Linked DNA regions of Methylosinus trichosporium OB3b. The protein of the gene in region 1 binds, or shares a complex with, the protein of each later gene. Links are inferred from orthologs where the notes say so. Each region holds a gene or a part of one and is shown in the gene's direction. Other genes may lie near its edges.

The links.
Region 2: the proteins of ccmA (region 1) and CQW49_RS19640 are in contact, whole or in part, in a solved structure (PDB 8CE8), measured with the Escherichia coli proteins. The link is inferred for Methylosinus trichosporium OB3b from one-to-one orthologs.

What each region holds. Positions count from the first base shown.
Region 1 is NZ_CP023737.1:2,453,557-2,457,927, reverse strand. What follows is about bases 1,378-4,247. They hold ccmA (heme ABC exporter ATP-binding protein CcmA), read left to right. Parts: upstream 1,378-2,429; coding sequence 2,430-3,065; downstream 3,066-4,247. Other genes in these bases: CQW49_RS11820 (nucleotidyltransferase domain-containing protein), read right to left, coding at 4,134-4,247; CQW49_RS11825 (HEPN domain-containing protein), read right to left, coding at 3,751-4,137; ccmB (heme exporter protein CcmB), read left to right, coding at 3,062-3,733; CQW49_RS11840 (spermidine synthase), read left to right, coding at 1,618-2,322. Also shown: CQW49_RS11845 (aminotransferase class I/II-fold pyridoxal phosphate-dependent enzyme), read right to left, coding at 82-1,344; more of CQW49_RS11820, read right to left, coding at 4,248-4,371. UniProt on the Escherichia coli protein: Part of the ABC transporter complex CcmAB involved in the biogenesis of c-type cytochromes; once thought to export heme, this seems not to be the case, but its exact role is uncertain. Responsible for energy coupling to the transport system.
Region 2 is NZ_CP023737.1:4,155,143-4,157,956, forward strand. It holds CQW49_RS19640 (heme ABC transporter permease), read left to right. Parts: upstream 1-930; coding sequence 931-1,698; downstream 1,699-2,814. Other genes in the region: CQW49_RS19635 (S41 family peptidase), read left to right, coding at 1-865; ccmD (heme exporter protein CcmD), read left to right, coding at 1,695-1,856; CQW49_RS19650 (DsbE family thiol:disulfide interchange protein), read left to right, coding at 1,853-2,446; CQW49_RS19655 (GGDEF domain-containing protein), read left to right, coding at 2,638-2,814. UniProt on the Escherichia coli protein: Required for the export of heme to the periplasm for the biogenesis of c-type cytochromes.

The sequences.
Region 1 (4,371 bases):
AGCGGTGGGCGGAAGCGGGCATAAGGACGCGGGAGGGGGAGTAGTGAGTAGTGAGTAGGGAGTAGGGCAGCTTATTACTCCCTACTCGCTACTCCCCCATCCCTCATCCCCGGCCCCCGCCATCGCCTTTCTCACCAATTCATGCGCCTCCGCGGCGACCGGAGGCAGATCGCGCAGCGCCTCGATGACGCCGCGAATCTCCTCTTCCGAATGATTGGCGGAGAGGAAGAAGCGCAGCCTCGGCTGGTCCTTGGGCACGCCGATCTGCACGATCGGCGGCACGTAGAATCCCTTCTCCAGAAGATGCTGCGAGGCCCACATGGTCTCGACGCTGTCCTGGAACAGAATCGGCACGACGCCGCGCCCGATCGCCGGCCCGGTGCTCAGCCCGTTGGCGTGCGCGTAATCGCGGAACAATTCGGCGTTGCGCGCGAGCTTGCCGACGCGCCAATTCTCCTCCTGCATCAGCCGCAGCGCCGTGCGCGCCGAGGCGAGGATGACGGGCGAGAGGCCGACGGAATAGACGAAGCCCGGCAGCGTGTAGCGGAACCAGTCGATGACGGGCTTCCTCGCGCAGACGAAGCCCCCGCAGGAGGCGAGCGTCTTCGACATGGTGCCGACGACGAGATCGAGGCGGCCCGGATCGACGCCCTGCAATTCGGCGAGGCCGCGCCCGGTCTCTCCGAGCACGCCGAGCGAATGCGCCTCGTCCACCATCAGCCAGGCGTCGTGCGTCTCCTTGATCTCGACGAGGCGCGGCAAGTCGGCAGTGTCGCCGTCCATGCTGTAGATGCCCTCGACGACGATCAGCGCATGACGGAAATCCTCGCGCCGCTTGCGCAGCAGCTGATCGAGATGATCGAAGTCGTTGTGGCGGAACTTGATCGTCTCGGCCGGCGAGCCCTCGCAGCCGGCGACGATGCTGTTATGGGCGAGCTCGTCGATGAACAGAGCGTCGCGCTTGCCGAGCAGCCAGGAGATGGTGGTGACATTGGCGAGATAGCCGGAGACCAGCGTCAGCGCGCTCTCCATGCCGAGAAATTCGGCGATCTCCGCCTCGAAGGGCTTGTGAGTCGACCGCTCGCCGCCGACGAGGCGCGACGCCAGCGCGCCGACGCCGAGCCGATGCAGCTCGCGGTCGGCCTCCTCCAATATCTTCGGATGATTGGCGAGGCCGAGATAATCATAATTGGCGAAGCTGACGAAATGCGTTCCCTTGGCTTCGAACTCCGCCCTCAGCCGGTCGATCTGCGCGAAGAAGGGATCATGGAACTGCAGGAGCGCATTGCCGGCGAAACGAAATCGTCTCGATGCGTAATCCGAAAGGCTGTTGTGCTTCGCCACCTTGATGCGCCGTCCCGATTCTGTCGCCGCGCGCTGGAAGGACGAGCGGCCGCCTCACGATCAGCGGGCGCCCGATTCCTCGAAAGCGCCCGCGCAGGTGAGCAGGCTTAGCATTCTTCGGCCTCGTTGCGCCAGCGATCCGTCGCCGCCCCGAGGCTCTCTCCTTCCTCCGCGCGGGCGCCGGCGTTCGCCCCTTTCCTGCCGGCTGGACGCGGAAGCGCGCCTCGGGCTATCACGCGGCGAGCGCTTGGCCTCCGAGGAATGAGCCGTCTCTTGATCCCCTGGACCCTCATCGATACGGCTCCCGTGCCCGGCGGCGAGGGAGAATTGCGGCTCAAGCGGCGAGGCGCGGAATTTTCCATCATGCTCGGCGCCAATGAGCTGATGAACAGCCGCCTCAGCGGCTCGGAGGAGGCTCTGGCCACGCTCTCCTGCGCGAAAGTCGCGGAACGGTCGCAGCCGCGCGTGCTCATCGGCGGGCTCGGCATGGGCTTCACCCTGCGCGCCGCGCTCGGCGCTCTCGGCCCGCAGGCGCGGATCGTCGTCGCCGAGCTCTCGCCTGCGGTCGTGGCCTGGGCGCAGGGGCCGATGGCGGAGGTTTTCGGCGATAGCCTCGGCGATGCGCGCGTTCGCATAGAAGTGGAGGATGTCGGGCGACTGATCCGCGCCGGACGAGGGGGCTATGACGCCATTCTCCTCGATGTCGACAATGGCCCCGAGGGCCTGACGCGCGGCGCCAATGACGGACTCTATGGCCATGACGGCTTGCAGGCGGCGCGCGCCGCGCTGCGCCCCGGCGGCGTGCTGGCGGTGTGGTCCTGCGCGCCGGATCGGGCGTTTTCCGCGCGGCTGCGCAAGGCCGGCTTCGGCGTGGAGGAGGTCGGAGCGCGCGCCAATGGACGCGGCGGCGGCGCGCGGCATGTGATCTGGCTCGCAATGCGCGCCGCTTCGCGGACGCGGCCGGGCGCCGGTCCGTGACGCCGAATCGGGTGGGAAGGCCGGCCGCTCTTGTCTGCGTCATCTGAAAAGAAGACTCGAGGGGGGCTCTTTCCATCGTGGCGCGATCTGGCCTATTGCGTTGCCCCATGAGCGCCGACCCGCCCTCCGATCCACAGCCGCTGCGCCTCGAGGTCGAGGATCTCTGCGTCGAGCGCGGCGGCCGGCCGGTCATCGACGGGCTCGGATTTTCGCTCGCGAGCGGCGAGGCGCTCCTCGTCACCGGCCGCAATGGCGCGGGAAAATCGACGCTTTTGCGCGCCATCGCCGGACTTTTGCCGCACCGGCGCGGCCGCGTCGCCATCGCCGGGGCGAAAGAGGAGGAGCCGGCCGGGCTGCTGCATTATCTGGCCCATGCCGACGGCCTGAAGGCGCCGCTCACCGCGCGCGAGAACCTCGATTTCTGGGCGCGTTTCCTCGGCGGCGGCGGGCTCGCGCCGGAGCGGGCGCTGGAGCGGGTCGGGCTCGCCCATGTCGGCGAGGCGCCGGTGGCCATTCTCTCGGCCGGACAGAAGCGGCGCATCGCCCTCGCCCGCCTGCTCGTCGCAAACCGACCGCTGTGGCTGCTCGACGAGCCGACCAGCGCGCTCGACCGCGCCGCGCGCGAGCGGCTCGCCGAGGCGATGCGCGCCCATCTTGCCGCGGGCGGCATGATCGTCGCCGCCACCCATGAGCCGCTCGGCCTGCCCGAGGCGCGCGAGCTGGCGCTGGGGGCGAGGCCATGAGCTCGCCGCTGCTGGCGCTGTTCCGGCGCGATCTTTCCGTCGCCCGCCGCATCGGCGGCTCGGCGACCATGGGCGTCGTGTTCTTCCTGGTGATGGTGACCATCGTCCCCTTCGCTATCGGGCCCGATCCCAATCTGCTGGCGCGCATCGGTCCGGCGGTGCTGTGGATCGCCGCGCTGCTCGCCAGCCTTCTCTGTTTCGATCGGCTGTTCCAGGCCGATATGGAGGATGGCTCGCTCGATCTCTTCCCGCTGGCGGCGACGCCGCTCGAGCTCGTCGTTCTGGTCAAATGCGCGGCCCATTGGGTGACGACCGGCCTGCCGCTGACGCTCGCCGCGCCTGTGCTCGGCCTGATGCTGCAGCAGGACGAGACGGCGCTCGCCGCGGTGACGGCGACGCTGCTCGCCGGCACGCCGGCGCTGACTCTCATCGGCGCGATCGGCGCCGCGGCGACGGTGACGCTGCGCCGCGGCGGCCTGCTGATGGCGCTGCTGGTGCTGCCCCTGACGATCCCGGTGCTGATCTTCGGCGTCTCGGCGGCCGGGGCGGCCTCCGGCGGAACCGTGCCCTTCGCCGCGCCCTTCGCCATTCTCTGCGCGATCAGTCTGGCGTCGCTTGCGCTCTGCCCCTTCGCCGCGGCGGCGGCCTTGCGGCATTTGGGGGAGTAGCTCCCGTTGCGTCAGCGCTATGCCGACAACAGCTTGTCCATGCAGTCGACGAATCGCGTGGCCGTCGTGATTGCGTCCATCGCGTCGCTCAGGGAGACGCCGGCGCCCGCCGGAGCGCCATAGTCGCTTATTTCCTTGTAAATATATGCTTTCGCGAGAAACTTCGGAAAGTCTCGGTCGACTTGCGGCGTCGCCTTGGCCAACCGAGCGAACTCCGCTCTCACTCCGGAGTGAGTTTTCCCGACGCGGCCGGTGTTTTCGAAAATGAAGGCCTCGGCGGCGTGGAAGGCGGCGTAATAGGCGCAACGGGCTGCGACCTTCGCGATCCCGATTTTGGCGATCTTCGCGGCGTCGTCCAAATCCTCGCGCGCCTTTCCGAGATAGTCCGACGTCTCCGGCGTCATAGATCGACGCCTTCGCGGCGCAGCTCTCCCATCAGTCCGGTGCGCTCGCGATAGGCTCCCGCTTCGAAGGGCAGGGCGTTGATGACGGCGCCGGTGTCATAGAGAATTGTGGTCTCGATCTCCGCTAGGCGATCCGCCTCTTGCGCCAAGCCGCCGAATTGTTCGAGGAAGACCGCGACGTCATAGTCCGAGTCCATCCGGGCGTCGCCTCTGGCGCGCGATCCGAACAGCACG
Region 2 (2,814 bases), 1.7 Mb from region 1 along the record:
GATGCGCGGCCAGATCAACACGCCGGTCAAGCTCACCCTGTTGCGCGGCAAGGATCGCGACAAGGTCGAGGTGAAGCTGGTGCGCGCCGAGATCCACATCAAATCGGTGCGCTCGCACAAGGAAGGCGAGGACGTCGGCTATATCCGCATCTCCCAGTTCAACGAGGAGACGTCGGACGGGCTGCGCACGGCGATGCAGAAGTTCCAGCACGACATGCCCGGCGACAAGCTCAAGGGCTTCATCGTCGATCTGCGCAACAATCCGGGCGGCCTGCTCGACCAGTCGATCCAGGTGGTCAACAGCTTCATCGACCATGGCGAGATCGTCTCGACGCGCGGCCGCACCGCCGACGAGACGCAGCGCTACAACGCCCGCGCCTCGAGCGACATCTCCAAGGGCAAGCCGGTGATCGTGCTGATCAATGGCGGCTCCGCCTCGGCGTCGGAGATCGTCGCCGGCGCGCTGCAGGACCATAAGCGCGCAACCATCCTCGGCACGCGCTCGTTCGGCAAGGGCTCGGTGCAGACGATCATCCCGCTCGGCGGCAGCAATGGCGCGCTGCGTCTCACCACCGCGCGCTATTACACGCCCGCCGGCCGCTCGATCCAGGCCAAGGGCATCGAGCCGGACATCAGCATTCTGCAGGATGTGCCGGACGAGCTGAAGGGCAAGGACGACACCAAGGGCGAGGCCTCGCTCAAGGGCCATCTGAAGAATGGCGACGACGAGAAGACCGGCTCCCAGGCCTATGTCCCGCCGGATCCGCTGAAGGACAAGCAGCTGATCGCCGCCATGGATATTCTGCACGGCCGCTTCAAGCCGCAGAGCGCGGCGGAGCCGGCCAAGCCCAAAGCCGCGAATTGATTCGCACGCGCCGCGGCCTCGGCGGGCCGCGGCGCGCATTCTCCGCCGCCCGGCCGCGTCCCGCTATGAATTGGCTGACCTCTCTCGCAAATCCAGCCGTCTTCCTGCGGCTGACGCGCGCCGTGCTTCCCTGGCTCGGCGGCGTGAGCTCGATTCTGCTCGGCGCCGGACTCTATCTCGCCTTCTTCGTCGCGCCGCCCGATTACCAGCAGGGCGAGACCGTCCGCATCATGTATATCCATGTGCCGGCGGCCTGGCTCGCAATGTTCGCCTATGCGGTGATGACCTCGGCCTCGCTCGGCGTTCTCGTCTGGCGCCATCCGCTGGCCGACGCCGCGCAGAAGACCGCGGCGCCGCTCGGCGCGGCCTTCGCCTTCATCTGCCTGGTGACGGGATCGCTGTGGGGCAAGCCGATGTGGGGGACCTATTGGGTGTGGGACGCACGCCTCACCTCGATGCTGGTGCTGTTCCTGCTCTATCTCGGCCTCATCGCTCTGCGCCAGACGATGGAGGATTCTCCGCGCGGCGCGCGCATCGCGGCGATCATGACGCTGGTCGGATTCGTCGATATTCCGATCATCAAATATTCGGTCGACTGGTGGAATACGCTGCATCAGCCGGCCTCGGTGCTGCGCGCCGGCGGGCCGACCATCGCCGCCGCCATGTTGTGGCCGCTGCTGATCATGGCGCTCGGCGCGACGACATTGTTCCTGCTTCTGCATCTGACGGCCATTCGCAACGAGATCCTGCGCCGGCGCGTGGCGCGGCTCACCGCACAGGCGGTCGCCGCGGATGAGCGCGCGCCTGCAGACGCGCTGGAGCCGGCGCGATGAGCGAGGATCATTGGGGCTATGTCGTCATCGCTTATGCGGTGACGGCGGCGACTGTGCTCGTCGTCGCTCTGCGCATCTGGCTCGATCATCGACGCCTCGCCGCGACGCTGGCCCGTCTCGAGCGCGACGGCGCGCATGAGGAGGACGTGGCGGGATGAGCGTCGATCTATCCGGCTCCGGGCCGGCGCCGCGGCGCGGCCTCGCGCTGTTCCTGCCGCTCGCCGTCTTTCTGCTGCTCGCGGTGCTGTTCTTTTTCCGTCTCTTCGCCGGCGACGCGTCGCGCCTGCCCTCGGCGCTCATCGGCAAGCAGGCGCCGGCCTTCGCTCTGCCGGCGCTGGCGGGCTTTCCCGGCGTCGGCGGCCTTTCCGGCGAGGATCTGCGCAAGGGGCGCGTGAGCGTCGTCAATGTCTTCGCCTCCTGGTGCGCGCCTTGTCGCGAGGAGCATGCGCAGCTGATGGCGCTCGCCGGGGACGCGCGGCTCGCTCAGGCGGGCGTCGCGCTCGCCGGCCTCGCCTATAAGGACGATCCTTCCAACTCGCGCCGCTTTCTCGAGGATGTCGGCAACCCCTATGGCGCGATCGGCGTCGATCTCGCCGGGCGCGTGGCGATCGATTTCGGCGTCTATGGCGTGCCCGAGACTTTCGTGGTCCGCGGCGACGGAACCATCGCCTTTAAGTTCGTCGGGCCATTGACGCGGCAGGCGATGGAGGCCACACTCATGCCCGAGATCGAAAAAGCGGCTCGCTGACCCTCGTCATGGTCCCGGCGTCACTTGTTTCGACGTCGACTGCCGGCGCAGCTCGGCTTTGAGCAGTAGAGCGCTCGGCGATTTACAGCCATGTGTTCAGGATGTTCATACCCGCTCGGCTCACGGCTTTCTCGGGAGAATTCGGCGACCCCGCCGTCGAACGCGCATTCCGGGACGAGCGCTTTCCCGAGATGGCGCGCCAGGCGCGTCTGCTGTTTCTGCTCTCCATCGCGCTGAACACGCTGTTTCTCGCCAGCGACTGGCGCTTTTTCGGCACGCCGCATTTTTATGTGGCCGTTCCCGCGCGCTGCGCCGTCATCCTCGTCGCGATCGTCGCGTATTTCGGCTCGCGTCGTTGCGTTCGGTTC